One region of the Micromonospora sp. MGP-C2 genome, then DNA from elsewhere that is predicted to be linked to it. Evidence: predicted binding sites of a transcription regulator. Region 1 holds the regulator's gene; the other holds the start of a gene.

Region 1 (15,329 bases):
TACAGGCGAGCGAACTCCGGCACCATCTCCTCGATCGCCTCGTCGGTGCGCGTGGTCGCCGCCTCGGGCAGACCGCGCTGCCGGGACGCGTACCGCGCCCAGGCACGCAGCACCCGGGGCAACATCGCGGCGTCGTCCATGTCCAGCACGGCCCGGCGGTGCACCCAGTCGAGCAGGAAGAGCCCGGACACCGCCGGGCTCCAGCGCATCGGGTCGGCGTCCGGGAAGGTCGCCGAGTGGTCCAGCAGCAGGCTCAGGCAGAAGTGCAGCGAGGCCAGCTCCGGGCCGTCGACGGAATCCAGCCCGAAGCGGGTGGCCTCCGGCGCGGCGAGGAACCGCCGGACCAGGTCGGTGCGCTCGGCGGCGGAGAGTGGCTCGACCTCCGCCGGGCCGGTCGGGTCGGCCGCGGTGGGCAGCAGCGCCAGCCGGGCACCGACCAGCGCCCGGTCGGTGGCGAGGGAACCCTCGCCGGGCAACTCGCTCAGCTCGTCGGTCACCGCGAGATGGCGGGCCACCTCGCCACGGAGCTGGGCCGGATTCTCGGTGCGGAACCAGGTCAGCTCGTCGTCCGCGCACATCTGGCGGACCTGGTCCAGGATCCGTTCCGCCGGCCCGCCGACGAAGATGTCCTTGGTGATCCCGATGTTGTGGTCCACCAGGGCCACCAGCGCGTGCTCCGAGCCGCCGGACGCGTCGTCGTAGGCGAAGGTGGCGAGGTAGGACGTCTGGTCGCCGTAGACGTCGCCGTACGCCCACGTGCCGGTGAGGTGCACCCGGCCGAGCTGACCGGCCCAGGTGGGCGCCTGGCTGCCCGGACGCACCCGATCGGTGCCCTCGGCGTCCGGGACGAGCGTGGCGAAGACCTGCCGGATGGTGGTCGCGGCCGCGACCCGGCGACGGGCGGTGGCGGCGAGAAACCCGGTGACGAACTCCCGTACGGCGGTGTCGCGGTCGGTCTCCGCGATCGCGTAGACACTGCCCAGCAGCGCGCTGCCGAGCATCTCGGCGTCGAGGGCGGACTCCAGCTTGGTCACGTCGCGTGCGGCGTGCAGCACCGCGTCGTAGGGGGTCTGAGGCGTGGCCATGCTCCGACCCTACGCCGCCCGGGGCGTACACAGAGCGGTAGCGAGCCGTGCGGAGCGTCAGCGGCGGGCGGCGTCCCTCAGCGCGTCGCGTGCCTGCGCGTACGAGCCGAGCACGACCCGCACGGGTGTGAGCACGTACTCCTCGCCCACCCGGGCCACCTTCGCGGTCAGCCGTTGCTCGGCGCGGGCCCGGGCACGCCGCGCGGCCCAGCGCACCACGGGTCGGGTCAGCGCCGCCAGCAGCAGCCCGGCCAGCAGCCCGCCGAGCAGCAGCAGGGTCGGCAGTGGCACCTGCCCGACCATCGGGTTGTCCAGCGCGGGCAGGCCGAGTGCCCGCAGCGCGTAGCCGAGCACCAGCCAGCCCAGACCGACCACGGCGGCCAGGGTGACCAGCCACTGCAAACCGCCGACGACCCGCCACCACAGCGGTCGACGGCCGAGGCCGAGGTCGGTGCCGGCGATCGTGCGGTCCAGCGCGTCCGGCAGGTCGCCGAGGCGGGACCGGGCGGCGGCGGTGACCGCGCCGGGCCAGGCGGCGGGCAGGTCGGCGGCGGCCCGGTCGGCCACCGCGCGGATCGCCAGACCCAGTGCGGAGCGTTGGGCGGCCGTCGGATCCGGCACGGAGGTGGCCGCGACCAGGCTCTCCGCCGCGTCGGCCCCCGCGTCGGCCGGGCCGGGCAGGTGCAGCCGGCGCAGCGGGTCGGGTCGCAACCGGCGCCAGCCCCGGACCAGGGGCCAACCGGTGGCCGCGACGGCCCGGTGCCGGTACGCCTGCTGCACCGCCTCGGTCACCGCGGGCACGCCGGCAGCTCCGGCCAGCGCCCGGTTCAAGCCGTCGACTGTCGAGTCGTCCGGCCCACCGGCCGGTCTGGCCGAGCCGACCAGCTCGTCCAGCCCGGCGACGACCGTGTCGACGTCACCGGCGAGCCGGCGCAGCGCGGCCTGCCGCTCGGCGACGGTCCGCTCCAGGGCACCGCGCAGCCCGACCATCCCGGCCGGGTCGATGGCGGTGGTGGACAGCAGGGGCACACCGGTCAGCCCGTCCGTGTCGAGCAGTCGGCGCAGGTCGTCCAGGACCCGGGGCACCTCCGCCGGGGGCAGCCGGTCGGCCTGGTTGAGCACGACCAGTGTGACGTCGCGGTGCCGGTGAAACTCGCGCAGGTAGCTGTCGTGGATGACCCGGTCGGCGTACTTCTGTGGGTCGACCACCCAGACCACCTGGTCGACCAGGCCGAGCAGTCGGTCCACCTCGAGCCGGTGGGACCGCTGGACCGAGTCGAAGTCGGGCAGGTCGAGCAGGATCAGCCCGTGCAGCGCCGTCTCGTCGTCCGCGTCCAGGGCGCTCTCCCGGACGAAACGGTGTCGGGGCAGCACGCCGATCCAGTCGAGCAGCCGGTTGGCGCCCTCCAGTGGGCCCCACACGCAGGCGTGGGTGACGCCGGTGGTCGGCCGACGGACCCCGACCGGCGACAGCTCCAGCTGGGCCAGCGCGTTGAAGAGGCTGGACTTGCCGCTGCCCGTGGCACCGGCCAGGGCGACCACGGTGTGGTCCCGGGAGAGCGCGAGTCGGGTGCCGGCCCGCTCGACCAGGGTGTGCGCGGGCACCAGCTCCGCGTCCGGCAGCAGGCCGTCGACAGCGGTCAGGAACCGGCGTACCGCGTCCAGTCGGGCGATCAGCACGTCCGCGTCGACCCGCTGGTCTCCGCGGAACGCCTCGCGTACCCGGCCGGTGATGTTCGTCACCGGAAACCCTCCTCGTCGGCGGCCGGCTGAGTGTTGCCGGCGGCGGACAGACCGCTGCGGTGCCGGGCCAGCTCGACCCGGCCCGCGGCCCGGCGCAGGCCGTCGCCGGCGTCCGCGGCGGGGCGGGCGTCCGCGGTGCGGCTCAGGAACCGGTCGGCCTCCGCGTCGAGCAGCGTCCGCACCCGCTTCAGCAGGTCGGTGCGGGCCTTGGCGGCGAGGGTACGCACCGCCTGGTCGCCGAAGATCGCCTGGAGTACGGCCTGCGCGGCGACGGTGGTGCCGGCCCCGGTGGCCAGCTCCAGCCCGGTCGGGATGAACGCGGTGGAGGCGAACACGGCGATCATCACGGCCAGCCCGGTGGCGTTGACGGCGTACGCGGCGGTGCGGGCCACGAACCGCTTGTCCCCGCCCTCGACCCGGACCAGCTCCAGCACCCCGCGCTGCCAGTCCCGGACCATCCGTTCGGCGCGTTCGGGCAGGTCGGCGCTCGGGTGGGCGAGCGCCGGTTCGAGCAGGTCGGCGCCCGCAGGGTGTGCCCTCCACCCGGTGTACGCGGATTCGGCGGCCTCCGAGGCCACCCCGCGCAGCAGCGTCACCAGCTGCGACTCGATGGCGTTGCGGAGTTCGACGGAGGGCGCCGGCCGGCCGGTGACGGCGGCCACCACCCGGTCCCGCAGGCGGCCGATCCGTGCCTCCAGGGTGCGGAACAGCTCGCCGGTGCCGACGAACTCCTGCCAGCGCGCGAGCACCTCGCCCCGGAGCAGCCGACCGTCCTGGAGCCCCTGCTCGACGGTGCGCTCGGCACCCCGGTACGCGGCCCGGACCCGTTCGTCCAGCCCGTCGGCGGCTGCGAGCTGTTCGTCGGCGGCGTCGGCCAGCTCCTCGACGGCGGGGTGCAGGGCGGCCAGCGCCCCGTCCAGCGTCTGACGGACCACCGCCGCCCGGGCGTCCGCGTCGCCGGCCAGCCGGGCGAACCAGTCGGCCAGCGATGCGGTGACCCCCTCGGGCAGCAACCCCTGCCCGTCGACCCAGGTCTCCGGCAGCACGAACAGCGGCGCCCGGCCGAGGTCCTGTTCGGCGAGCATCTCGCTCAGGTGCGCGGCGATCTCCTCGGTGGCCTCGGCGGGCACCCGGTCCAGCACCATGGCGATCACCGCGCCTCGCGACCGGGCGCTGCGCAGCAGCTCCCAGGGCACCGCGTCGGCGTACCGCGCGGCGGTGGTGACGAAGAGCCAGAGATCGGCGGCGGCGAGCAGTTGGGTGGCGAGCGCCCGGTTGGCGTCCACCACCGAGTCGATGTCGGGCGCGTCGAGGAAGGCCAGCCCGGCGGGCAGGGCCGGCGCGGTGACGAGGTGCAGCGCGCGTGGATCTTCGCTCGGCTCGGTGGTGCGGGTCAGCCCGGGCAGCAGGTCACCCTGCCGGAACCAGGCCGCGTCGGACGGGTTGCAGACCAGCACCGGCGAGCGGGTGGTCGGCCGGAGCACGCCGGCGGCGCTGACCCGGGCCTTGACCAGGCTGTTGACCAGGGTCGACTTGCCCGCACCGGTGGAGCCGCCGACCACCACGAGCAGTGGGGCGTCCAGCCGGGCGAGCCGGGGCAGCAGATAGTCGTCGAGCTGGTCGGTGAGGGCGGTGGCGTTGTGCCGGGCGGACCCGGCGGTGGGCAGCGCGAGGGGGTACCGGGTCGCACCGATCGCCTCCCGGAGGCCCGACAGTGCGCCGGGGAGGCTGTTGTCCCCGGTGGTGGCGGGCGGCTCCTCCGCGGCGTCCGGCGGGCCGGTGCGGGATGCGACGGCGGGCGCGCCGGAACGGGTGGCGGAATCGCCGTGCGTCGTCACCGCTAAAGCGTGCCCGACCGATGCAAGAGAAGACAACCGGACGGTAATAACGGGTGGGTTGCGTCAGGTTGACTCAACTCAACTTGACGATTCGCCAACGCGTGGCACTATTGAGTCAAGTTCACTCAACTTGTGGTGGGGCCCGCTGCGGGCGGTGCTCGCCAGGCAGCCGCGGGCAGTGCCCGTCACCTGCACAACCTTACGAAGCGAGGAAGCGAACATGGCACGTGCGGTCGGTATCGACCTCGGCACGACGAACTCCTGCGTCAGCGTTCTCGAGGGCGGTGAGCCCACCGTCATCGCCAACGCTGAGGGGTCGCGGACGACTCCGTCGATCGTCGCGTTCGCCCGCAACGGCGAGGTGCTCGTCGGCGAGGTCGCCAAGCGTCAGGCAGTGACCAACCCGGATCGGACGATCCGGTCGGTCAAGCGCGAGGTCGGCACGAACTGGTCCGTCGACATCGACGGCAAGAAGTACACCCCGCAGGAGATCTCGGCCCGGACGCTGATGAAGCTCAAGCGGGACGCCGAGGCGTACCTGGGCGAGCAGATCACCGACGCGGTGATCACCGTTCCGGCCTACTTCAACGACAGCCAGCGCCAGGCCACCAAGGAGGCCGGTGAGATCGCCGGCTTCAACGTGCTGCGGATCGTCAACGAGCCGACCGCGGCCGCCCTGGCGTACGGGCTGGACAAGGGTTCCAAGGAGCAGACCGTCCTGGTCTTCGACCTCGGCGGCGGCACGTTCGACGTGTCGCTGCTGGAGCTGGCCGAGGGTGTCGTGGAGGTCAAGTCGACCAGCGGCGACAACCAGCTCGGTGGCGACGACTGGGACCAGCGGATCATCGACCACCTGGTCAAGACGTTCCGTGGTGAGCACGGCATCGACCTCGGTCAGGACAAGATGGCCCTCCAGCGCCTCCGTGAGGCTGCCGAGAAGGCCAAGATCGAGCTGTCCGCCGCCACCACCACCAACATCAACCTGCCGTACATCACCGCCGGCGCGGCCGGCCCGCTGCACCTCGACGTGACGCTGAGCCGCGCCGAGTTCCAGCGGATGACGCAGGACCTGCTGGACCGTTGCAAGGGCCCGTTCGAGCAGGCCGTGAAGGACGCCGGGATCAAGATCTCCGACGTCGAGCACGTCATCCTGGTCGGCGGTTCGACCCGGATGCCCGCCGTGACCGACCTGGTCAAGCAGCTCACCGGTCGCGACCCCAACAAGGGCGTCAACCCGGACGAGGTCGTCGCCGTCGGCGCCGCCCTCCAGGCCGGTGTGCTCAAGGGTGAGGTCAAGGACGTCCTGCTGCTCGACGTGACCCCGCTGAGCCTGGGCATCGAGACCAAGGGCGGCATCTTCACCAAGCTGATCGAGCGCAACACCACCATCCCGACCAAGCGCTCCGAGGTCTTCACCACGGCGGACGACAACCAGCCGTCGGTGCTGATCCAGGTCTTCCAGGGTGAACGTGAGATCGCGGCCTACAACAAGAAGCTCGGCACCTTCGAGCTGACCGGCCTCCCGCCGGCGCCGCGCGGCGTCCCGCAGATCGAGGTCGCCTTCGACATCGACGCCAACGGCATCGTCAACGTGCACGCCAAGGACCTGGGCACCGGCAAGGAACAGAAGATGACGATCACCGGCGGCTCCTCGCTGCCGAAGGACGACATCGAGCGGATGCGTCGGGACGCCGAAGAGCACGCGGAGGAGGACAAGCGCCGCCGCGACGACGCCGAGACCCGCAACGTGGCCGAGGCGCTCCAGTGGCAGACCGAGAAGTTCCTCGCCGAGAGCGGCGACAAGCTGCCCACCGAAAACCGGGAGCAGCTCAACGAGGCGCTCGGCGAACTGCGTGGCGCCCTCGGCGGCCAGGACATTGAGAAGATCAAGTCCGCGCACGAGCGGCTGGCGCAGGTCTCCCAGCAGGCCGGTTCGTTGCTCTACTCGCAGCAGGCCGAGCAGGGCCAGCAGCCGGGTGGCGAGCCTGGCCCGGGTGCGACCGGCGCGACCGGCGCGGCCGGTGCGACCGGTGCGACCGGCCCGCAGGCCGGTGGGGCCGACGACGTGGTCGACGCGGAGATCGTGGACGAGGACGGCAAGAAGTGACCACCGGCCTCGGACGCGTACCCACGGCGAAGGGGATGAGGTAGCCGCATGACGCAGAAGCCACGAGCCGCCGACCCGGCCGACACCGGGTCGACGCCGGGTGGCTCCGCGCCCACGGAGCCGACCACCGGCGACAAGGAGCGGGTCGTCATCCGCAACAACCGCAAGCTCATCGACACGTCGGAGCCTGAGGGCACCGCCGCCGACGCCGAGACCGGCGTACCGGCCGAGGGCCTGGTCGAGGACGCCGAGGTGGTGGTCGACGAGATCGAGGTCGAGGTCAACGCCACCGACGGTCCGGAACCATCCGGCCCGGCGGTGGTGGACGCCCCGGCGCAGCCGGTCGACGGCGGCGGCACGGGCACCTCGCTCGGCGCCGAGCTGGAGGCGCTCCGGGCCGAGCTGGACGAGCGCACCAGGGATCTGCAGCGGGTGTCGGCGGAGTACGCCAACTACCGCAAGCGGGTCGACCGGGACCGCAGCCTGGTGCAGGAGCAGGCGACCGGCTCGGTTCTGGCCGCGCTGTTGCCGATCCTGGACGACCTGGACCGGGCCCGGGAACACGGCGACCTGGTCGGGCCGTTCGGCACGGTGGCGGAACAACTCACCACCGCGCTGGGCAAGTTCGGCCTGAACGCCTTCGGCGAGCAGGGCGACCCGTTCGACCCGACCCGGCACGAGGCGGTCGCGCACCAGACCTCGGCCGACGTCAGCGAGCCGACCTGCGTCCAGGTCATGCGGCGTGGCTACCAGCTCGGTGAGCGGCTGCTGCGCCCCGCGCTGGTCGCGGTCGCGGATCCGGAATAGTGCGAGACAGTGACCGAGTCGTCCCGCCCACCGCGCAGCGGTGGGCGGGACGGCCGGGCCGCGAGGGTCGAGAGGGGGTGGACCGGTGAGTTCGAAGGACTGGATCGAGAAGGACTTCTACGCCGTGCTCGGCGTGGACAAGGCCGCCTCCGCGGATGACATCAAGAAGGCGTACCGCAAGGTGGCCCGGGAGTCGCACCCGGACCACAACCCGGGCGACCCGAAGGCCGAGGAGCGGTTCAAGGCCGCGTCCGAGGCCTACAACGTCCTGTCGGACACGGGTCGCCGTCGCGAGTACGACGAGATGCGCTCGCTGTTCGGCTCGGGGGCGTTCCGGCGCAGCGCCCGGGGCGGAGGCCAGCCGGGCGGCATGCCGTTCGACGTCTCCGACATGTTCGGCGGCGGTGGAGGCGGCGACCGTCGCTTCGGCGGAGCCGGCTTCCAGGACCTGTTCAGTTCGATCTTCACCGGTGGGCAGGCCGGTGGGCAGGCCGCTCCGCGCGGTCCGGCCCGTGGTCGGGACGTCGAGACCGAGGTGGCACTGGACTTCGGTGACGCCGTACGCGGGGTGACGCTGCCCCTGACGCTGCGCGCCCCCGGAGTCTGCGAGACCTGCCACGGCAACGGGGCCAAGCCCGGCACCCAGCCGCGTACCTGCACGGTCTGCCACGGCGCCGGGGTGACCACCCGCGACCAGGGTGCGTTCAGCTTCTCCGAGCCGTGCCGCAACTGCCAGGGCGTCGGCACCGTGGTCGAGGAGAAGTGCCCGGAGTGCCAGGGCAGCGGCGGGGTCACCAAGACCCGCACCATGAACGTGCGGTTCCCGGCCGGGGTGGCCGACGGTCAGCGCATCCGGCTGGCCGGGCGCGGTGAGCCAGGCGAGCGCGGCGGCCCCGCTGGTGACCTCTTCGTGCAGGTCAAGGTTCGACCGGACGAGCTGTTCGGGCGTACCGGTGACGATCTGACGCTGTCCGTGCCGGTCACCTTCGCGGAGGCCGTGCTCGGCACGGACCTGCGGGTGCCCACGCTCGACGGCGCGGTGACCCTGCGGGTTCCGCCGGGGACGCCGAGCGGGCGGGTGCTGCGGGCCCGCGGCAAGGGTGTGGTCCGCCGCGACGGGCAGGCCGGTGACCTGCTGGTCACGTTGGACGTGGTGGTCCCGGCCCGACTGTCGGACGAGGCGCGCACGGCACTGGAGGCGTTCGCCGAGCAGAGCCCGCCGGCGGCCCGGGAACATCTCGACGCTCGGGTGCGTCGGGTCAGTTAGTCCGATGGAGTGGACGCGGAGGTGAGCGGCATGTCGGGCGAGTTCCTCGGTTCGGGTGACCCTGCCTACGAGGCCAAGGTTCTGATGATCTCGGTTGCGGCCCGGATGGCGGGGATGCACCCACAGACCCTGCGCCAGTACGACCGGCTGGGGCTGGTGCAGCCCGGCCGGGCCGCTGGTGGCGGACGTCGGTACAGCGTGCGCGACGTGGTGCTGCTGCGCGAGGTCCAGCGGCTCAGCCAGGACGACGGGATCAACCTGGCCGGCGTCAAGCGGATCATCGGGCTGGAGCGGCTGCTGGAGCAGGCGCAGCAGCGGGTGGCCCGGCTGGAGGCGGAGCTGGACGCCGCGTACCGCCGGGTGGCCGAGCTGGAGTCGCTGGCCCGCTTCCCGGGTCGGGACCTGGTGCCGACCAACCGCACGTCCACCGCGCTGGTCGTCTGGCGACCCCGCCGCATGCCCGATCGCTGACCAACCGCTCACCCGGCGCTGTCTTTCGGCCCGGACCGTACCGGATTTCCCGGCGCGGTCCGGGCCGCTTCGGTTAGCCTGTCAATACGGTCCAATCGGCTTAATACGGACCTACCGGCATGGCGAGGGGGAGCGATGGCGGAGCCGGCGAAGAAGGTTGCCCAGCAGGCGGAAGACCGGTTGGAAGAGCTGGCCGAGACCGTCCGCAAGAAGTTCGACAAGGTGACCGAGGGAACCTACCGGGACCGGGTCGTCGGAGGGCGGTTCGCCGGCCGGGACGACCACGGCGGCGAGAAGGACCGAGCCGAGACGGAACGGCAGCAGGACTGACCGGTGACCGACGTGCGGGCCGGGACCCACGGGGGGTCCCGGCCCGTTCGCGTCGCTGAGTGCGGGCCGGGACGCGGTGACGCCAGGGCGGGGGTCGCAGCCCGTTCGCGTCGCTGAGTGCGGGCCGGGACGCGGTGACGCCAGGGCGGGGGTCCCGGCCCGTTCGCCGTCGTACTGAACCGACCTCAGCCGAGGCGGCGGTTCTCGCGGACCAGGCCGCCCTCGCACCAGTCCCGGTAGACGAAGAGATCCGGTCGGGCGAGCAGCACCCGGCCGTTGTGCGCCCAGATCTTCATCAGCTCGTCGCCCTCACGCTCGGCCTGTTCGACGAGCTTGCGGAAGCGACGCTTCGGGTGGGCGCGGAAGTTCGTCCGGATGCCGTCGGCCGCGTAGATGTAGAGGCAGTGCAACGCGAACCGCCGCGCCGGGCAGGACGGGTCCATCGCCAGCTCGAAGAGCGTCAACACCAGTCGATCGCCGGAGACCAGCAGGTCCCAGTCGGGCGGCATCGAAGCCAACGGCACAGAATCAGGCTGGTACGCCCAAGCTCGCAACTCCGCCGGACTCGGGTCGACGGGGTTGGCGAAGCCGTGGAACGTCGATTCCTGCACGCTCACCGGCCAACCTTCCGCTCTCGCCCGCGTTTGGCTGCGCTGCCTGCGGACCCTGGCTGCTGGGGCGAAACGGTAACCTGCCGTCGAGTGCTGCGGTAGTCCCCGTGGGGAGCAATTCAGCAACCGTTGGGGTCGGGGCTGCGCGGTCAGTCGTGGATCGGGACCGGTGCCGCCCGCTGGGCCGCCGCGCGGGTGCGCAGCCACCGCTTGAACCACGGGAAGTCCGGCAGCCGGGCGAGGATCGGCCCGGTCACCACGGTGATCAGGACGTACGTCGCGGCCAGCGCCGCCAACTGTGGCTCGACGCTCCCGGCGGCCACCGCGAGCCCGGCGATGACGATGGAGAACTCACCTCGGGGTACGAGTGCGAGGCCGGCCCGCCATCGGCCGGGTTCCGCGATGCCCACCCGACGCGCCGCGAGGTAGCCGGTGAGCGTCTTCGTCGCCATGGTGACCACGGCCAACGCGAGCGCCGGCAACAGCACCGGCGGGATGTCCCGTGGGTCGGTGACCAGGCCGAAGAAGACGAAGAACACAGCGGCGAACAGGTCCCGCAGGGGGGAAAGCAACTCGGTCGCGTGGTGCGCCACCGGGCCGGAGAGCGCGATGCCGACGAGGAACGCGCCGACCGCCGCCGACACCTGCAGCTTCGCCGCGAGCCCGGCGATCAGCAGGGTCAGACCGAGTACGCCGAGCAGCAGCGCCTCCGGGTCCTTCGCGGACAGGGCGGACGAGATGAGGTGGCCGTACCGGATGGCGACCACCAGCACCAGCAGCACCGTGCCCACCGCGACGGCGAGTGCGATGCCGCCGCCGAGCAGACCGGTGCCGGCCAGCACGGCGGTGACCAGCGGCAGGTACAGCGCCATCGCCAGGTCCTCGATCACGAGGACCGAGAGGATCACCGGGGTTTCCCGGTTACCGAGTCGTCCCAGGTCGGCGAGGACCTTGGCGATCACGCCGGAGGAGGAGACCCAGGTGATGCCGCCGAGCACCAGGGCGGCCACCCAGTCCCAACCGAGCAGCAGGGCGAACGCCGCGCCGGGCAGCGCGTTGAAGACGCCGTCTATCAGCCCAGCCGGGGCCGCCGATCGGAGGTTGCCGACCAGCTCGTTGGCCGAATATTCAAGGCCGAGCATCACCAGCAGCAGGATGACGCCGATCTCGGCGCCGACCGCGAAGAACTCCTCGCTGGCGGCGAGCGGAAGCAGCCCGCCGTGCCCGAACGCCAGCCCGGCGAACAGGTAGAGAGGGATGGGGGACAGGCCTACCCGGCGGCTGAGCCGACCGAGGACGCCAAGCAGCAGCAGCAGCGCGCCGACTTCGACGAGCAGAGTGGTGGAATCGTGCATCCGCCTCAGCCGTCCGGGTCACTGTCGGCGAGGATGGCGGACACGCCGTCGAGACCCCGTCGGGTCCCGACAACGACCACCACGTCGCCGGCCGCGAAGCGGAAGGAGGGAAGTGGCGAGACGATGACTTCGCCTTCGCGAAGCACCGCCACGATGGAGGCGCTCGTGCGGGTACGCGCCTTGGTGTCGCCGAGCTTCCGGTTGACGTACGGCGACCCGGCCGTGATGGCGATCTGCTCGGTGAGCAGACCGGCCGCCTGCTCACGCAGCCCGGAGAGCTGGCCGAGCATCAGCGACGCGCCGAGGATGTCGGCCAGGGCCTCAGCCTCGTCGTCGGTCAGCGGGATGTCCGACTGGCAGGCGTCGGGATCGTCGGGGTCGTAGAGAACGAGATCACGGCGGCCATTGCGGTGGGAGACGACGCCCAAACGGCGTCCTGACTCCGTCACCAGATCGTGGCGTACCCCGATCCCGGGTAAGGCGGTCTGCTCGACACGTACTCGCACCCACCAAGGCTACCGCCTCGTGAACAGAACGCAGATCTTGGAAGCCCTCGGCCCTCCGACCAGCCCCGACACGTCCAACAGGGCCGAGGCACGCAGAGGGGCGGGTGCCCGCCCCCGGTGGAGCGGGCGCGGGCACCGGGCTCGTCGTCGTCAGCGGAGGCTGGCGAAGAACTCGCGGATGTCGGCGACCAGAACCTCGGTGGCCTGGTGGGCGGCGTAGTGACCGCCGACGTCACCGCGGCCGTCGACGTCGTTGTCGTACGCGCTCCACCGGACGATGTTCGCGTGGTCCCGATCGGCGAAGCGGCGGATGGACTGGAAGTCGCCGGGGAACATGGCCAGCGCGGTCGGCGCGGTGGTCGGCCCGGTCGGTGACTCCTCGACGTGCGCGTCCTCCCAGTAGAACCGGATCGCCGACGCGGCCGTGCCGGTGAACCAGTAGAGCGCCACGTTGGCCAGGATGAAGTCCGCGTCCAGGCTCTCGTCGAAGAGTTGCGCGTTCCAGGCGAGCAGCCCGACCGGGGAGTCGGCCAGCGCGAACGCCAGGGTCTGTGGCTGCTGGCTGTGCACCTGGTTGAAGGAGAACTTGTTCTCGTAGAACCACTGGAGGTGCTGGAGCGCCGCCTGATCCGCCTCGGACAGCCCGGCGAACTCGGCCGGGTCGCCGGAGGGGAACGAGAAGAGCTGGGTGACGTGGACGCCGAGCACGTGGTCCCGGTCGATCCGGCCCAGCTCCGGCGCGACCATCGAGCCGGCGTCGTTGCCGACCGCGCCGTAGCTGGCGTACCCCAGGCGGTTCATCAGCTCGGCCCAGGCGCGGGCCGTGCGGTGCCGGTTCCACCCGGCGCTGCGGGTCGGGCCGGAGAGGCCGAAGCCGGGCAGCGATGGGATGACCACGTGGAAGGCCGGCGTGTCCGGGTCGGTCGGCTCGGTGAGCGGGGCGATCACGTCGAGGTATTCCAGCACCGAGCCGGGCCAGCCGTGGGTGAGCACCAGCGGGGTGGCGTCCGGTCGGGTCGACCGGACGTGCAGGAAGTGGATCTGCTCGCCGTCGATCTCGGTGACGAACTGCGGGTGGGCGTTCAGGCGGGCCTCGACGACGCGCCAGTCGAAGCCGTCCCGCCACCGGTCGGCGAGGGCGTGGACCCGGTCGCTGCTCATCCCGTACGAGTCGCCGGTGCCGGGCAGGTCGGCGGGCCAGATGGTGCGGCCCAGCCGGTCGGCCAGGTCGTCGAGGGCGGTCTGCGGGATCTCGACGCGGAACGGGCGGATCGCGGTGCCGGTCATCTGAAGCTCCTTCGGAACGGAATGTTTCGTTCTGCAACCAGAGTAGCAGACCGGAATGATCCGTTCCACTGGTAGTCTGGGGTCATGCCGAATCCCCCCGGAAAGACGCTGGCCGGCCGCCGCGCCCAGGCCGCCCGCAACGACGAGGTCATCCTCGAAGCCGCCCGCGCGGTCTTCCTGGACGACCCGAAGGCGCCGATCGCCGCCGTCGCCGAACGCGCGGGTGTCGGCATCAGTGCCCTCTACCGGAGGTACGCGGGCAAGGAGGACCTGCTGCGCCAGCTCTGCCACGACGGGTTGCGCCGGTACGTCGCCGCAGCCGAGGCCGCCCTCGCCGAGCCGGACGACTGGACCGCGTTCAGCGCCTTCCTGACCCAGGTGGTCGACGCCGACGTGCACTCGCTCACCGTCCACCTGGCCGGCATGTTCACTCCGACCGAGGAGATGGGTCGGGACGCGACGCGCGCCAACGAGTTGGCCACCGCCCTGTTCGAGCGGGCCCGCGCCAGCGGGCGGCTGCGCCCGGACGCGGTCGTGCAGGATCTGGGGTTGCTGCTGGAGGCGTGCGCTGCGGTGCGCGTACCCGATTCGGAGCGCACCGGGCAGTTGCGCCGACGCCAGCTCGCGGTGCTGCTGGCGGGTCTGTCCACCGGGCCGGCCTCGGATCCGCTCCCCGGACCGGCGCCCGCCGCTGGAGAGTTCGACTGGCGGTGGCGTCGCCGGGAGTGATGGGCATCACGCGCTAAGGTTGAGCGGAATACGCTCAACTCTGGTTGTGTCCAACTCAGTGGACAACGCCGATCCGGGGGAGCCCATGAACACCGAAAAACTCACCACCAAGAGCCGCGAAACCATCACGGGCGCCGTCGCGCTGGCCAACCAGCGTGGTCACGCCACAGTGGAGCCCTGGCACCTGCTGCTGGCACTGCTGGACACCGACGGCTCGACCGCCACCGGTCTGCTGCGCGCCGTCGGGGCCGACCCGACCGAGCTGCGCCGGGCCGCCCAGCGCGCGGTCGACGGCCTTCCCGCCGCCCGCGGCTCCAGCATCGCCGAGCCGACCCTGGCTCGGGAGTTCGTCAACGCCATCGGCGCCGCCGAGCAGATCGCCCGACCGTTGGGCGACGAGTACACCTCCACCGAGCACCTGCTCGCCGGCCTGGCCCGGGTGGGCGGCGCGGTGTCCGGTGCGCTGAAGACGGCCGGTGCCACCGAGGACGCCCTGGTCGCGGCCTTCCCGACCGTGCGGGGTGGCGACCGACGGGTCACCACCGCCGACCCGGAGCAGACCTATCAGGCCCTGACCAAGTACGGCGTCGACCTCACCGCCAGCGCCCGGGACGGCAAGATCGACCCGGTCATCGGCCGTGACTCCGAGATCCGCCGGGTCATCCAGGTGCTCTCCCGGCGTACGAAGAACAACCCGGTGCTGATCGGTGAGCCCGGCGTCGGCAAGACCGCGATCGTCGAGGGGCTGGCCCAGCGGATCGTCACCGGTGACGTGCCCGAGTCGCTGCGCGACAAGAAGCTGATCTCGCTCGACCTGGGCGCGATGGTCGCCGGTGCGCAGTACCGGGGGCAGTTCGAGGAGCGGCTCAAGTCCGTCCTGGAGGAGATCAAGAACTCCAACGGGCAGGTCATCACCTTCCTCGACGAGCTGCACACCGTCGTCGGTGCCGGCAAGGGCGAGGGCTCGATGGACGCCGGCAACATGCTCAAGCCGATGCTGGCCCGTGGTGAGCTGCGGATGGTGGGCGCCACCACGCTGGACGAGTACCGCGAGCACGTCGAGAAGGACCCGGCTCTGGAGCGCCGTTTCCAGCCGGTGCTGGTCGGCGAGCCGACGATCGAGGACACCATCGGCATCCTGCGGGGGCTCAAGGAGCGCTACGAGGTGCACCACGGCGTACGGATCACCGACG
Region 2 (15,329 bases), 3.5 Mb from region 1:
CGGTCGCCAGCGTCACCGCCACCTTGCGCAGGATCTTGGCGAGGCCACGTTCGAGCTGCCGGACACCGGCCTCCCGGGTGTACTCCCCCGCGATCAGCGCCAACGCCTCGTCGGCGATCTCCACCTCGTCGGCGGTCAACCCGGCCCGCTCCCGCTGCCGGGGCAGCAGGTGGTCACGGGCGATGGCGACCTTCTCGTCCTCGGTGTAGCCGTCCAGGGTGACCAGCTCCATCCGGTCCAGCAGCGGGCCGGGGATGGACTCCACCACGTTGGCGGTGGCCAGGAACAGCACGTCGGACAGGTCGAGGTCGACCTCCAGGTAGTGATCCCGGAAGGTGTGGTTCTGCGCCGGGTCGAGCACCTCCAGCAGGGCGGCGGCTGGGTCACCGGCGTAGCCGGCGGCCAGCTTGTCCACCTCGTCGAGGAGCACGACCGGGTTCATCGAGCCGGCCTCGCGCAGCGCGCGGACGATCCGACCGGGCAGCGCGCCGACGTAGGTGCGCCGGTGACCGCGGATCTCCGCCTCGTCGCGGACGCCGCCGAGCGACACCCGGACGAAGTTACGCCCGAGCGCGCGCGCCACGGACTCGCCGAGGCTGGTCTTGCCGACCCCGGGAGGGCCGGCGAGGGCGAGCACCGCGCCCGAGCCGCGACCGCCGACCACGCCGAGGTTGCGCTCGGCGCGACGGTTGCGCACGGCCAGGTACTCCAGGATGCGGTCCTTCACGTCGGACAGGCCGGCGTGGTCGGCGTCGAGCACCGCCCGGGCGGCAGCCAGGTCGGTGTTGTCCTCGGTACGCGTGCCCCACGGCATTTCGAGCACGGTGTCCAGCCAGGTGCGGATCCAGCCCGCCTCAGGGGAGGCGTCGCTGGCCCGCTCCAGCTTGCCGACCTCGCGCATGGCCGCCTCGCGGACCTTCTCCGGCAGCTCGGCGGACTCGACCCGGGAGCGGTAGTCGGCCGAGCCGTCCGGCTCGTCCTCACCCAGCTCCTTACGGATCGCGGCGAGCTGCTGGCGCAGCAGGAACTCCCGCTGTGACTTCTCCAGCCCCTCGCGGACGTCACTGTTGATCTGCTCGGTGACCTCCTGCTCGGCCAGGTAGTCCTTCACCCAGCCGACCAGCAGCTCCAGCCGGGCGGTCACGTCCGGCGCGGTGAGCAGCTCGGTCTTCTGGTCCAGGGTCAGCCAGGGCGCGTAGCCGGCCGAGTCGGCCAGCTCGGACAGGTCGGTCATCCGCTCCACGGCGTCGATGACCTGCCAGGCACCCCGCTGCTGGAGCACGGAGGTCACCAGGGCGCGGTACTCGCGGGCGAGTTCCCGGGCGCGGCCGGCGGGAGCGGGTTCGTCGAGTTCGGAGGCCTCGACCCAGAGGGCGGCGCCGGGGCCGGGCACGCCGGAGCCGATCCGGGCCCGGGACAGGCCACGGATGACGGCGGCGGGCTCACCCTCGGGCAGCCGGCCGACCTTCTCGATGGTGGCGACCACGCCGACCGGGCCGTACTCGCCGTCGATCCGCGGCACGGCCAGCAGCTTGCGGTCGCCGGTCGCCCGAGCTGCGTCGATCGCGGCCTGGGTGGTCGGGTCGAGGGTCACCGGGATGACCATGCCGGGCAGCAGCACGGCGTCGGTCAGGGGAAGTACCGGAAGAGTTGCCATCGAACACCTGCTATCGCGTTGAGTTGAGCGTGTCTGGCTCAAGTAACAAAGCGTTCCCCTTGTTCCGCTCTGTGACCCAGACCACTCTTCCGCCCGGTCCGTCGGGCCGCCCGAAACCGGCGGGCGACCCGACCGGACACGTCAGGTGAGCTTGCTCTTTACCGTGTTCACGACCGAGCCGGCCACACCCGGATTGGTGCCGTACAACCGCGGGTCCCCCGGCGGCAGGACAGGCTCCGGCGCGTTCGCCCGCGGGCTGTCGCCGTAGCGGAACTCACCCTTGCCGTCCGGCGTGGGCCCGGACGCCCAGCGCCCCTCGTTGGCATCGGTGCCCGAGGAGAAGCTCAGGTAGGTGTAGCCGAACTCCTCGGTGAACTCGCCGGAGTCCGGGAACGCCTCCGGCACCGGCATGTCCTCCAAGCCGTCCTCCTTGAGCTGCTCGATCGCAGCCAGCCACATGTTCTGGTGCATCGTGTCGCGGGCCAACAGGAAGCGCAGCATCTGCTTGACGCCCGGGTCGTCGGTCATGTTGAACAACCGGGCGACCTGGAGGCGACCCTGCGCCTCCGCCGTGACGTTGAGCTGGAAGTCGGCCAGCAGGTTGCCGCTGGCGGTGACGAACGAGCCGTTCCAGGGCACCCCGTTGGAGTCGGCGGGCAACGCCCCGCCACCACCATGGATGAAGTGCGCCGGGTTCGACCCGGCGTAGGTCGCCGCGCCCCCGGGATCCTCCGCGATCCCCTCGGTCAGCGACAGCGGTGCGCTGTCCAGCAGCCGGGTGATCATCGTGACGATCATCTCGACGTGGCCCATCTCCTCGGTGCCGACGTCGAGCAGCAGGTCCTTGTACTTGCCGGGCAGCCGGCAGTTCCACCCCTGGAACAGGTACTGGTTGGCGACGGTCATCTCACCCCACTTGCCGCCCAGCACCTCCTGCAGGCGGCGGGCGAACGCGGCGTCCGGGCCGTCCGGTTTGGCTTCGAACTGCAGGTCCTTGACATGGCTGAACATCTGACCCCCTCATGACGGGAACTGGTAGAGAGTGCCGTTCCCGTCTCGGTGACCCGACCGGGCCAACCCGTGTCCCGGTGGGGTCAGCGCAGCGGGTGAACCGTCGGCAGCAGCACCTCCAGCGCCACGCCGCGCGGTCGCAGTCGGTGCACCCGCAGCGCTCCCCCGTCCGGCACGAGGAGCTGCTGCACGATCCACAGCCCCAGCCCGGACATCCCCACCGCCGGCGCCGGGCGGCGCAACGCGGACAGCAACGCGTCGTCGACCCGTCCCTCGTCGGTGACCAGGACGCTCAGGCCAGGCCCACGCACTGTGGCGTACAGCCCCACCTGCCCGTCCGGTGGCCCGTGCCGCAGCGCGTTCTCCACCAGGTTGACCAGCACCTGGCGGGTCCGTCCGGCCGGCACCGGGCAGGCGCCCGCCCGCCGGGTGGCCCGCGCACGCCGCCGACCGGCCGGCACCAACGCGGCGGCCTCGCGCAGGATGCCCGCCAGCGGGACGACCGGCTCCGGCTGTGGAGCCAGCGCCAGCGCGCCGGTGCCGGCGGTCGCGTCGCGTAGCAGACTCTGCAGGTGGACGGCCTGGTCGCGGGCCAACTCGCTGATCGCCCGCCGGTCGGCGCCGCTGAGCTCTCGCTGCTCGTCGGCCAGCGCGCGGGTCAGCGACGTCAGGGTGCTGATCGGCGTACGGAACTCGTGGCACAACACCCGCAGCAGCAACTCCGAATCCGCCACCGGTGGTCGCATCTCGCCTGGAGTTGGCTCGATCCGGCGCAACCCTCGCAGCAGGCCCTGCAGACCGTGGCGTGCGCGCATCCACCCGACTCCCCTCGTTCGGTGCGTACCCGCATGATCGGTACCCGCTGGGGAACGGCGCAGACATGCCGGGAGCCTCCACCATGCGACTTGTCGTCGTGGACGATCACCCCCTCTTCGTCCGCGGCCTCGAACTGCTGCTCCCCATCACCACCGACGGCCGCGCCGAGGTGGTCGCCTCGACCGGCGACGCCGCAGCCGCCGCGGCGCTGGTCAGCCAGTGGCAGCCCGACCTGGCCCTGGTCGACCTGCACATGCCCCCACCGGGAGGCATCCGGGCGGTGGGCGCGATCCGGCGGACCACCCCACGGGTACGGGTGGTCGCGATGTCCGGTTCAGCCGACCCGGCGCCGGCGCTGGAGGCGCTGCGGGCCGGCGCCGAGGGCTTCCTGCCGAAGACCAGTGAACCGGAGGAACTGCTGCCCCCGCTGCTGGCGGTCCTGGAGGGGTGGGCCGTGCTGCCGGCCGAACTGCTGCACGCCATGCTGCGGCCGACCCGCGCCGCCCCGGTCGACCTGGACGGCGAGGAACGTCGGCTGCTGCGGGCGATCGCCGCCGGCCGCAACACCATCGAGATCGCCGACGAACTGCACGTCTCGGAGCGGACGGTGAAACGAATGACCGCCGCGTTGCTGCGCAAGTTGCGGGTGTCCAACCGGGCGGAGGCAGCCGCCCTCGCCGGGCACGCCGGCCTCCTCGACGAATGAGACCGCTTCATCGCGCGCGATTCACGGTTTTGCTCGGTAACAGAATCGCGACGCGCCGAATGAATGGGACGCATATTGTTGCGGATTACCGGGGTGATAGGTCAGACTTTGGACACATCCCGCCGCACACAGGGAGTAATCGGCAATGGCGAGAAAAGTAATCACGGTCCTGACCGACGACCTCGACGGTGGGAAGGCAGACCGGACGGTCGAGTTCAGTCTCGACGGCGTGGCCTACACGATCGACGTCTCGGACGAGAATGCGGGTGTCCTGCGCAAGGCACTGGACCCGTACATCAATGCGGGTCGGCGGATCGGGCGTGGCCCGGTGGAGAGCGCCCGCACAGTCCGGCGGCCGGGGCGACCCGCCGGCGCGGGAATGGATCGGGAGCAGAACCGGGCCATCCGGGAATGGGCCGTCAAGAACGGCTACAAGATTTCCGAACGAGGCCGGATCCCGGTCGAGGTCGTCGAGGCTTACAAGAGCCGCTGACGCAGGAGTTGACGATGGGGCCACGCCGGAAACGGTGAGGCCCCATCGGATTGTCCGGGCACCAGAACAACGCGGCGGCCGGTCACCCGGGGGTTGTCGCCCCGGGTGACCGGCCGCCGCCGGTCAGCCTGGATCAGTTGACGGTGATCCGCACCGAGTCGAACGCGGGCGTCTGGTTGGCCCGCTCCATCATCGGCAGTCGGTGCGAACCGTCGCCGGCCCAGACGGAGCACTGTGCCGTACCCGACTCCGGCAGGCCTGGGATCTGGATGGTCACCTCGTCAGGCTGGGCGCCACCGCGGCCGTCCTCGGTCGCGACGAAGAACGCGGGCACCTCCTGCGGCTCCGGCGGAGCGGTCAGGCTGTCCAGCATCCGGCATGCGGTGTGGAAGTGGCCCCGGACCAGGCCCTGGGCGTTGAGCAGCGAGCTCTCCACGTAGTAACCACCCTGACCGGCGGCGAGGAAGCGGTCCCGGACCAGGTTGCGGGTGCTGACCCGCAGGGTGAAGGCCTGATTCTGGCCGACCTGCTGGGGGAACTGGGTGATCAGCAGCGACGGGTTGTTCGCGGCGGCGCCGACCTCACCGAACTCGGTGCTCACGCAGCGGTTGCCGTTCTGGAAGCCGTTGTGCGGCTGGAGCTGGCTCTCGTCACAGTCGTTGGCCAGCACGCCGAGCCCGGCGCCGGGGGCGGTGCCGCCGTTGTTGCCACCGGGAGTGGTGGTGGGGGTGGTGGTGGGGGTGCCGCCACCGTTGTTGCCGCCGGAGTTGTTGGTCGGCTGCACCTGGCACTCGGCGAGCTGCGCGAGACCCTGCGGCCGGGGACCGACCCGGTCGATGGCCGTCGTGATCCGGTCCAGCACCGCGCGCCGCTTGCCGGCCAGCGGTTGGAGGATCGCGCTGCGGATGAACGCCTCACCCTTGTTGCCCTCGGCGGCCAGCCTGCGGTCCGCCTCGGCGATCTGGGCCTGCAGCTGGGCGAGGTTGCGGTCCACCTCGGCCCGCGCCCGGTCCGGCACCTGCGGCAGTTTGGCCGTCACGTCCGGGCAGGCAATGGCTGTGCCGGTGCCCACCGTGCCGTCCTTACCGTCCTCACACTCGGGGACCGACTGCTGTCCGTCACCCCAGTGATTACGCACCCACCGACCGTTCTGCCAGGTGCGGCTGGTCGAACCGCCGCCCGTCGGCGCGGTCGCGCCCGGGCTCGGTTCCACGCACTGCCCAGCAGCCGGGCGCGGCTTATTTGTCCGCCGGTCCTGGGCCGACGAAATCTGGGTCACGGCGACGACTCCGCCGAAGACCGCGAGCGTGCCGACAACGGCCAGCAGACGCTTGCTCCGCGCGTTGCCGGATGACCGGCCCGCCCGTGTGGACCTGCGCATCGAATTGTTCTCCTTCTCGATCCGGTAGTGGATTCCTGGCCTCGGCGGACCGACGGATGTCAGATGGCACGCCACGGCGGCGAGCACCGTGACCTACCCGGTAATGCGTCGATGGCCGACGATGCCCTTTCCACACCGTCCCCCGGGTCCCGACGACGCGGATGGGAGATCCTGTTCATTCGCGCAGGAGTACGGGTGGGCGACGGGGAAGGTTCAACCGGCGCACAGGAAATTGCCGCGACCCGGCATCGAGCTGGCGCGGAGCGGAAAATCAGCAGGTGGAACGGGTGCCGATCAGTCGGCGCAGAGGTGGTCGAAGGCGAATCCGCCCACCAGTTCGTGGCGGCGCCCGCGCAGCGCGACGATCTGCGCGGTCAACTCGTCGCGCGGGACCAGGTCCGAGGCGACGTTCTCCCGCAGCCGTTCCCCGACGGCGACCGTGGCGAGATCCTCGGCCAACCGGGCCGCGTCGATGCCGCAGGAGAAGCGGTGCTCGGTCACCGAGACCCGCTCGACGAGGCACGCGTCGGGGCGGACCTGCACCCAACTCCACCCCTGCGCCGGCCCGTCCACCCAGCGCACGTGCAGCCCTCGCACGATCGGGTCGGCCACCCGCCCGGCCACGTACGCCTCGACCGCCGCCGCCCGGGTCAGCGCGCCGAGGTCGTTGACCGGTCCGGTACGGCCGTCGGGCAGCCGACCGAGGATGTCCCGGAATCCCACCGGGGCGGGGTCGTCCCCGGCGGCGGTCACACCGGCGCCTCCCGCGGCGTAGGCGCGCGCGTCGATCACGTACTCCACCAGGCGGCGGCCATGCTCGGCCGCCCGCAACGTCGGCGAGCCGATCCGCAGCACCGGCAGGCCGACGGCGGCGCTCACCGCGTCCTTCAGCCGCTCGACGCGCTGCTCGGCGGAGCCGGCGGGCGCGACGGGGCCGATCTCCACGGCGACGATCGCCCGGCCGGTGTCGGCCGCGTAGACCACGAAGTCGAAGCTGGCGCGGCTGGCCGAACTCCACTGGCTGCCGGTGACACCGGGCGGGCGGCCCTGGACCAGGTCACTGAGCCGGCGCGCCGGGTAGACCCGGTGGCCGGCGCGGGCGAGCAGCTGGTCGCGCCCATCCTCGGCGGGCACCGCCCGCAACCAGCCGCGGTCGTCGCTGCCGATGCTCGTCATCTGCCTGATCCATCCGCCGGTCGGTCGAGCCGGGCCGAGTCTAGGTGGTCGATCATGACCTGCACCTCGGCGGTGCGGCCGGTCCGGCGTACCCGGCCGCCCGTTACTCGGCGGCGCCCATCACCAGGCCCTCGATGGTGTGCTTCTGCCGGATCGGCTCCAGCCGGTCCACCACCGGGCAGGGCAGGTGCTGCCGGACCAACGGCGGCAGGCTCTCCCAGTAGCCGCGGGTGACGGCCATGTCGTGGTGGGCGGCGTTTCCCGCTCCCGGGGCGTCGACGCCGAGCACCAGCACGGGGCGGGCCGACCGGGAGACGTTCGGGGTGCCGCGGTGGATGGTCAGCGCCGAGCGGGCCGAGATGTCCCCGCGCTGCGGGTACTTGCGCACCGCCCGCCGCTGGTAGCGCGGGTAGCGCTCCCGTGGCGGGAACATCTCGTGGTCGAAGTCGGCGCCGTGGTCCCACTGGGTGCCCGGGGCGATCTCGAACGGCCCCATCTCCTCCACCGTGTCGACGGTGGTCAGATTGAACGCCAACGAGGTGAGGCGCCGCTGCCTGCGGGTCTCCTCCGGCATCGGGAAGTCCCGGTGCCACGGTTGCATGGCAGCGCCGGGGAAGGGAATGTCGAAGCCCAGCTCGACGATTTCGTACTCCGGGCCCAGGACCGCCTGGCAGACCGACACCACCCAGGGCTGGGTGACCAGGTCGACGAAGCCCCGCAGTTGCTCCGGATGGATCTCCACATACCACCGCTGCGGGCCTCGTCCGACGGCACCGTCGGGCCGGGAGCGCGCCTCGTCGAACGCGGCGGCGACATCCTCGCCGACCTGGTCCACCCACGCCACGTCGAACGCGCCCCGGCAGGCCGTGATCCCGTCGCGGTAGAGGTCGCCGAGCGTCTCGACCGGCACCTCGTCCGGGGCGACGGACGTGGGGTGGGCGGGCGACGCCGCTGGTGGGGCCGGGGAGACGCGCATCGAGGGCTCCTGGGGGTCGAAGCGTGGATTACAACGTTGTAGAAGCGTGTCAAGAACCAGCAACCGGCGCCAGCACTCAAGGCGAGTGTGTGACGCAGGTCACGTCGAAGTCGTGTTCCACGGGTGCGCGGCGGGTGTATTCAGCCGGGTCGCCGGTAGCGGACCGGCCGGGAGGTCAGCATGTCGCGACAACAGCTCGGCACCGCCGCCGCCAGCGGTATGGCCGCTGGCCACCAGCAGGATGACCCGCGTCGCGCCCGCCGGCCCCGACTGGCCGGTGACCCGACCATCCGCCGCCGCCCTCGCGCTGATCGCGCGGGTCGACACCACCGGCTTCCTTCGCGGCCCGTCGCCATCCGCCCGACCGTCGGCACCACAGGGACCACGCGCGTCATCCGGACCAGCAGTCCCACCATGCCTGCCGACGCGGGCCGGTATCCGACCAGTCGACGTCCTGCCGGGCCGGACCGCCGTGGGCCGAGCACCGTCACGGCGGCGGACGTCGCGCGGATCGCGGCCGAAGTGGCCCGCCGGGTGTCCGGCGTGACCGGCGCTCACCCGACCGCCGTGCGTCTGGCCGGTGGGTCCGTGGGACTCGACCTGCACCTGGTCACCTCGTACGGGCACAGCGTGCCCGCCGTGGCCGAGGCGGTCCGGGTGGCGGTCTCCGAGCGGGTGGCCGCCGAAACCGGCGTCTTCGTGGCCGCGGTGACCATCACGGTGGACGACCTGCTCGTGCCCGGGGTGGACGGCACTGTGGCAGGGCGGCCCGTCCGGCGGCCGGAGGCCGACATGCCGACGATCAACCGGGCCGCCTCGGTGCTGCTGGCCGTCGCCCTGCTCGCCGGTGGCGTGCTGCTGGCCGTACAGGCGCTGCTGGTCGCGCTGGGTCGCCCGGCGTCGCTGCTCGCGCGCACCGGCTGGTACGACGCGCTGACCAGCACCCGTTGGCACGACCCGGAGGTTCGCGCCGTGGCCGGCGGGACCGTACTGCTGGGCCTGGTGATCCTGGCCGCCCAGCTGCGCCGCTGGACACCGGCCCGGCTGCGGATCGACGAGCGGGATGGTTGGCACCTGCGGCGGCGGTGTCTGGAACGCCGGTTGACCGAGGCGGCCGCGACCGTGCCGGGTGTACGCCAGGCGCGGGTGCGCATCCGGCGGGACGGTGACCAGTGGCGCCCCGGGTGCGAGCCACCGGCGACCCGGCGGCCCGTTCGGAGGTCGAGTTCGCGGTGAGCCAGGAGCTGCGGCAGCTCGCCTCGCATCGTGCCGGCCGGATCGAGATCCGCCTGCTGCCCCACCGGCGGCCGGCATGACGGATGCCGCACACCGGCTGCTGTGGACCGTCGTCGCGCTGCTGCTGGTGGCGCTCGGAGCGACAGCGCTGGGGGCCAGCCTCGGCGCGCTGCCCGGCAGCGACCCGGGTGCGCCGCTGCTCGGGGCGGGGTTGCTGGACGCGTGGCGAGTGGCCGCGCCGTGGAGCACAGTGGCCGCGGCGGTCGCCGGAGCGCTGACCGCCCTCACCGGCCAGCGCCTGTTGGGCCGTGAGCTACGTCGGCCCCGCCAGGCACTGCACGGCATGCTGAGCCACCCCGGACGCCACCCGGGACGCACCCGCCTGGCTACCGACGTCCTCGTCGACGCACTGGAGCGCGACCTGACCGGCGACCCCGGGGTGCGCCGCGCCCGGGTGGTGCTCACCGGCACACCGGGACGTCCCGACGTGTGGATCCGGGTGGATCTGACGGCCGACGCCCGGGCCGACGCCGTACGCGAGCACGTCGACGCCGCGGTCCGCCGGTTCGCGACGACCGCCGGCTGCACACCGGCGCACCTCGACGTGACCGCCCGCATCGAGCCCCGCCGGCCCGGACCGGGGTTGCCACGACGGGCATGATCGGTGCCGGGACCGGTGGCGGACGGAGGTGGGCGGGTGCGGGTGGTGTCGTTGGTGCCGTCACTGACCGAGGCGGTGGCGGTGACAGTGCCGGGAGTTCTGGTCGGGGCCACGGACTGGTGCAGCCACCCGGCCGGGCTCGACGTCGCCCGGGTCGGCGGCAGCAAGTACCCGGACCTGGACCGGGTGCGCGCCCTGCGGCCGGATCTGGTGCTGCTGAACGTGGAGGAGAACCGCCGCGACGACGCGGAAGCGCTGCGGGCGGCCGGCGTGCCGGTGCGGGTCACCTATCCGCGTACGGTCGCGGGCGCTCTGACCGAGCTGGGCGAGCTGCTCGCCGAGCTGGGGGCGCCGACCGAGCCGGCCTGGCTGCGCGACGCCCGGCGGGCGTGGGCCGAGCCGCCCCGGCTGGCCCCGCCCCGCCGGGCGGTGGTGCCGGTGTGGCGTCGGCCGTGGGTGGTGCTCGGCGGCGACACGTTCGCCGGTGACGTGCTGCGTCGGCTCGGTGTGGTCAACACCTACGACGAGCATCCCGAGCGCTATCCCCGTCCCACGCTTGCCGAGTTGCGCGAGCGGGAGCCCGAGCTGGTGGTGCTGCCCGACGAGCCGTACCGGTTCACGGCCGACGACGGGCCCGAGGCGTTCCCCGGCGTACCGTGCGCGCTGCTCTCCGGTCGGCACCTCACCTGGTACGGCCCCTCGCTGGCCGAGGCGCCCGCCCTGCTGGCCGAGCAGCTGACCCGCCCGGTCGTGGTCGGCTGACCCGACGCGGCCGGCGGCTCAACCGCCGGCTCCGGCGGCCTGGCGCCTCAGCGGCCGTTTCCGGGACGCCGCGCGGCTGGGATGCTGGCGCCGATGGAGACCGCCAGGGTCAGCACCACCACCGCGAGGGTCAACCAGACCGGCAGTTTGCCCACCGGCGTCTCGGCGAGGATGAGCTTCAGCCCCGCGAAGGCCAGCAGCAGCGCGAGCCCGTACCGCAGGTAGCCGAAGTGTCGCAGCAGGCCGGCGAGGCAGAAGTAGAGGCTGCGCAGACCCAGGACGGCGAACGCGGTGGCCGTCCAGACCAGGAACGTGTTGGTGGTGATGGCGAGGATCGCCGCCACCGAGTCGATGGCGAACACCACGTCGGTGGCCTCGATCGCGACGAGGGCCACCAGCAGCAGCGTCGCCACCCGCCGGCCGGCGACCCGGGCGGTGAACCGGTCGCCGTGGAAGCGGGCGTCGGTGGGCACCAGCCGACGGAACAACCGGACCACGACGTTGCGGTCCGGGTCGACGTCCGGCTTTCCGCGTACGGCCAGCCGCCAACCGGTCCAGATCAGGAAGGCGCCCAGCACGAACCCGGCCCAGGCGAGCCGGTCCAGCAGCTCGGCGCCCGCGAAGATGAACAGCAGACGGAAGAGAAGCGCCCCCACGACGCCCCAGAACAGCACCTTGTGCTGGTAGCCGGGCGGCACCTGGAAGTAGCCGAAGAGCAGGGCGAAGACGAAGACGTTGTCCACCGAGAGGGCCTTCTCCAACAGGTAACCGGAGAAGTAGGCGATGGCCGGGTCGCCGCCGAGGCCCCACCACACGACCAGCCCGAACAGCAGGCCCGCGCCGATCCAGACGGCGCTCCACAGGATTGCCTCGCGCAGCTCGATGACGTGGTTGTCCCGGTGCAGGAGCACGTCCACGGCGAGCATCACCGCGATCACCGCGCTGACCGCCGCCCAGGCCCACAGCGGGACCGTGACCGTCGCCTCAGCCACCGACGCCCTCCGCATCGACCACGGTGCACCGCCCGCACCCCGCCGGCCGGCCGTTCCCGAGCCTAGGCGAACGGCCGGCCCGACGTCGGCGGTCGGGCGAAGTCCGGGGCCTCTGGTCGTACCGTCGAGGGGTTGGTCGTGGCCGTCGGCCCTGCCATCGCCGGCGCGGCGCGGCGGGCGATCGAGCAGGTGGCGGGTCCGCCGCACATCGGTGAGGGGCGATCCGGCAGGATCGACGGTGACCGGACACATCACCCAACACGGCAGGAGATCCCCGCATGAACCAGGCAGCAGGCGCCCGATCGGGCAAGCCCGAGGTGGGTCCGATCGAGGGTGCACCGCCGGCCGACCTCGTGATCGAGGACATCACCGTGGGCGACGGCCCGCAGGCCGAGGCAGGCCAGCTGGTCAGCGTGCACTACGTCGGGGTGTCGCACTCCACCGGCGGCGAGTTCGACTCGTCGTGGAACCGGGGTGAGGCGTTCGAGTTCCCGCTCGGCGGCGGTCAGGTCATCGCAGGTTGGGACCAGGGCGTCGTGGGCATGCGTGTCGGCGGCCGCCGCCGCCTGACCATCCCGCCGCACCTCGGGTACGGCGACCGGGGCGCGGCCGGCGTCATCGCGCCGGGCGAGACGCTGATCTTCATCGTCGACCTGCTCGGCGTGCGCTGACCGATTGTCCGGGGGTCGCCGGCTCACGCCGGCGGCCCTCGCGCCGCGCCTCGGGTCAGGCGACCAGTTGCAGGTGCGCGGTCGCGGGAAGCGGGCGGCGCGCCGCCTCGACCACCCGGGCCGGCTCCAGGATCGGCATCACGCGGTGCAGACCGGTCGCGCGCAGCACCCGCGCCACCACCGGGCTCGGGTCGACCAGGACCAGCTCGCCGCCGCGAGCCCGCACGCGCAGATGCGCGGCGAGCAGGGTGCGGATGCCGGCGGCGGAGAGCAGCCGCAGCTCGGACAGGTCCAGCTGGAGCACCGGACGAGGCGGCGCGGACCACAGCGCGGATCGGAACGCGGCGACCGTGGCGATGTCGACCTCGCCGGCCACCCGCATGAGGACCATCCGGTCACCCACGCTGACCTGCACGTCGAGCCGGTCGCTGTGCTCTTCCATGCCCTGAAATCTAGCCGCCACCCCCGACAGTTTCGCCCCTCCGCGGAGTGATTCCGGGTACGCCCAGGGTCATACCCCGAGGTGCTGCCCCTCCCACTCAGGGTGGAGCCCGGAGCCCAAGCGTCGGCACGCCGCGCGAGCGGCGAAACGGGGACGGCCGACAGCGGCGGTGGAGAATAGGCGGATGCTGATCCCCCGGCCCCGACCGCCCCGGTTGATCCGTCCCGTCCGGGAGCCGGCAACCGTCCCTCCGGCACTGACCGGGGCGTGGGCTCCCACCGACCGCCGGCTCGACCAGGCCGAGGTGCTGCCCCTCCCCGACGGCGCCGTCGGGCCGGAGGACGTGCTCATCGACCGCACCGGGCGGGTGATCAGCGGCGACGAGGAGGGTCGACTCTGGTGGTGGCCGGTCGACGCGCCGGCCGGCACCCGACCCCGGCTGCTGGCCGAGACCGGTGGCCGACCGCTCGGCATCGAGCTGGACCCGTCCGGCGAGGCCCTGGTGGTCTGCGATGCGTACCGGGGGCTGCTGCGGGTCACGCCCGACGGCACGGTACGCGAACTGACCGGGACGACACCTCCGGTGCACCTGGCCAACAACGCGACGGTGGGCCGCGACGGCACCATCTACTTCACCGACAGCTCCGACCGGTTTCCGGTGTCGCACTGGAAACGGGACCTGCTGGAGCACCGCCCCAACGGCCGGGTGCTCGCCTACCACCCGGGCAGCGGTCGCACCGAGGTGGTGGCCGACGGGTTGTACTTCCCCAACGGGATCGCGCTGACCCCGGACGAGTCGGCCCTGATGCTGGTGGAGACCAGCACCCACCGTCTGCTGCGCGTGGAGTTGGGCGGCGGTGTGCGGGTCCTGGCCGACCTGCCCGCGTACCCGGACAATCTCGCCGCGGTGGGCGACGGGACGTACTGGATCGCGCTGCCCAGCCCACGGGTGCCGATCGCCGAACGGTTGCTGCCGCATCCGCGACTGCGCCAGATCGCCGCGCTGCTGCCCGACGCGATGCAGCCACAGCCACGCCGCTACGGGCTGGTCGCGCTGGTCGACGGCGACGGCGGGGTCCGCCGGACGCTGCACGGCCCGAACGGGCACTACCGGATGATCACCGGGGTACGCCAGCACGGCGACCACCTGTGGCTGGGCAGCCTGATCGGGACCGGGGTGGCCCGCGTACCCCTGGGGTGATCGCTCCCACGCCCCTTGGCGGTGCGGCCCTTGCCTCGACGGCGTCAAGGCGACGACGGGGCCGGTCCGCCAGGTGGCGGGCCGGCCCCGAAGGCTGGCGGCGGTGACTCAGCGACCGCTGACCGAGGGTGCCGGGGCGGGCGACCCGCCGGCCACCGCTCCCGGGTGCGCCGGGGCGACCGGCGCGGGCTTGAGCCCGGGCGGCACCGGCAGGGCGCTGCCCCGGACGAACTCGTCCCAGCTCACGTTCCACGCGGTCCAGCCGTTGCCGGGCTGCAACTCCACCTCGGTGCCCTTGACGGTGACCAGGTCACCGACCTGGGTCACCCCCATCAACCAGTCCGCCGCGGTGGCGGACACGTTGGCGCAGCCGTGCGAGACGTTGGTGTTGCCCTGGTCCCCCTCCGACCACGGGGCGGAGTGGATGAATTCGCCACCCCAGGTGTAGCGCTGCGCGTCGTCGACGTCGACCACGTACCCGCCGTTGGGCTCCCCCCGGGTGTCGAAGGTGGTCCGTTGGTGCTTCTCCATGATCACCATCTTGCCGCTGGAGCTCGGGGTGCTCGGCTTACCCAGGCTGACCGGGATCCGGCGGACCTGCTTGCCGTCGCGCATCACCGTCATCTGCTTGGTGGCGTTGTCGATCTCCAGTGAGACCTGGCGTCCGATCTTGGAGGTCGCGGTCCGCTCGGAGTCGCCCACCAGGTCCTTCCCGATCGGCAGACCCTCCAAGCCGGCCCGGACGCTGATCGTGGTCCCCGGCTTCCAGAAATCGGGTGCCCGGTAATAGACCTGACTTCCGTCCTCGAGCCACGACCAGGTGCCCGGCTGCGGGGGATTCGTCTTCACGAACAACCGCCGCTGGACATCCGCTCTGGCCTCTTTCGGAATTCCCGGGTCGAACGCGACGGTTACCGGCATCGCCGTGCCGTACGTCCGATTGCCGACGAAATAGAGAGTGCTGGTGATCTGCGGTTTGGTGGATTTCGCCATCGTGGTGAACGTGGTGCTGCGAGTGGTGGTGGCACCGGAGTCGCCGGTGGCGGTCACCTCGGCGGTGTAGGTCCGTCGCGGTTGCAGCGGCGCGCTCGGCACCCAGCCCGAGCCATCCTCGCGCGGCTCGGCGTTGACCTGCTTGCCCTTGTCGT

Evidence for each region. Region 1 encodes HspR, which represses chaperone genes until heat shock. Its sites were predicted from a motif close to TTGAGTNNNNNNNACTCAA; they were not measured.
Region 2: the regulator HspR is predicted to act here: its motif matches at 1,681-1,699, upstream of lon (endopeptidase La).

The regions. Positions count from the first base shown of each region.
Region 1 is NZ_JBYMEN010000002.1:4,402,138-4,417,466, forward strand. Features, by position in the region: gene AC3CF1_RS20170 (hypothetical protein) at 1-1,085, opposite strand, end outside; gene AC3CF1_RS20175 (GTPase) at 1,143-2,828, opposite strand; gene AC3CF1_RS20180 (ABC transporter) at 2,825-4,666, opposite strand; gene dnaK (molecular chaperone DnaK) at 4,887-6,773, shown strand; gene grpE (nucleotide exchange factor GrpE) at 6,822-7,580, shown strand; gene dnaJ (molecular chaperone DnaJ) at 7,666-8,847, shown strand; gene AC3CF1_RS20200 (heat shock protein transcriptional repressor HspR) at 8,878-9,318, shown strand; gene AC3CF1_RS20205 (hypothetical protein) at 9,454-9,648, shown strand; gene AC3CF1_RS20210 (hypothetical protein) at 9,834-10,265, opposite strand; gene AC3CF1_RS20215 (cation:proton antiporter) at 10,409-11,614, opposite strand; gene AC3CF1_RS20220 (cation:proton antiporter regulatory subunit) at 11,620-12,120, opposite strand; gene AC3CF1_RS20225 (epoxide hydrolase family protein) at 12,271-13,407, opposite strand; gene AC3CF1_RS20230 (TetR/AcrR family transcriptional regulator) at 13,492-14,136, shown strand; gene clpB (ATP-dependent chaperone ClpB) at 14,222-15,329, shown strand, end outside.
Region 2 is NZ_JBYMEN010000002.1:878,140-893,468, forward strand. Features, by position in the region: gene lon (endopeptidase La) at 1-1,657, opposite strand, end outside; gene AC3CF1_RS03735 (manganese catalase) at 1,799-2,668, opposite strand; gene AC3CF1_RS03740 (sensor histidine kinase) at 2,752-3,483, opposite strand; gene AC3CF1_RS03745 (response regulator) at 3,567-4,190, shown strand; gene AC3CF1_RS03750 (histone-like nucleoid-structuring protein Lsr2) at 4,336-4,683, shown strand; gene AC3CF1_RS03755 (hypothetical protein) at 4,817-6,064, opposite strand; gene AC3CF1_RS03760 (PDDEXK family nuclease) at 6,359-7,240, opposite strand; gene AC3CF1_RS03765 (phytanoyl-CoA dioxygenase family protein) at 7,344-8,216, opposite strand; gene AC3CF1_RS03770 (Asp23/Gls24 family envelope stress response protein) at 8,631-9,452, shown strand; gene AC3CF1_RS03775 (hypothetical protein) at 9,529-10,113, shown strand; gene AC3CF1_RS03780 (helical backbone metal receptor) at 10,150-10,875, shown strand; gene AC3CF1_RS03785 (TerC/Alx family metal homeostasis membrane protein) at 10,923-11,882, opposite strand; gene AC3CF1_RS03790 (FKBP-type peptidyl-prolyl cis-trans isomerase) at 12,146-12,538, shown strand; gene AC3CF1_RS03795 (STAS domain-containing protein) at 12,594-12,980, opposite strand; gene AC3CF1_RS03800 (SMP-30/gluconolactonase/LRE family protein) at 13,165-14,181, shown strand; gene AC3CF1_RS03805 (L,D-transpeptidase) at 14,290-15,329, opposite strand, start outside.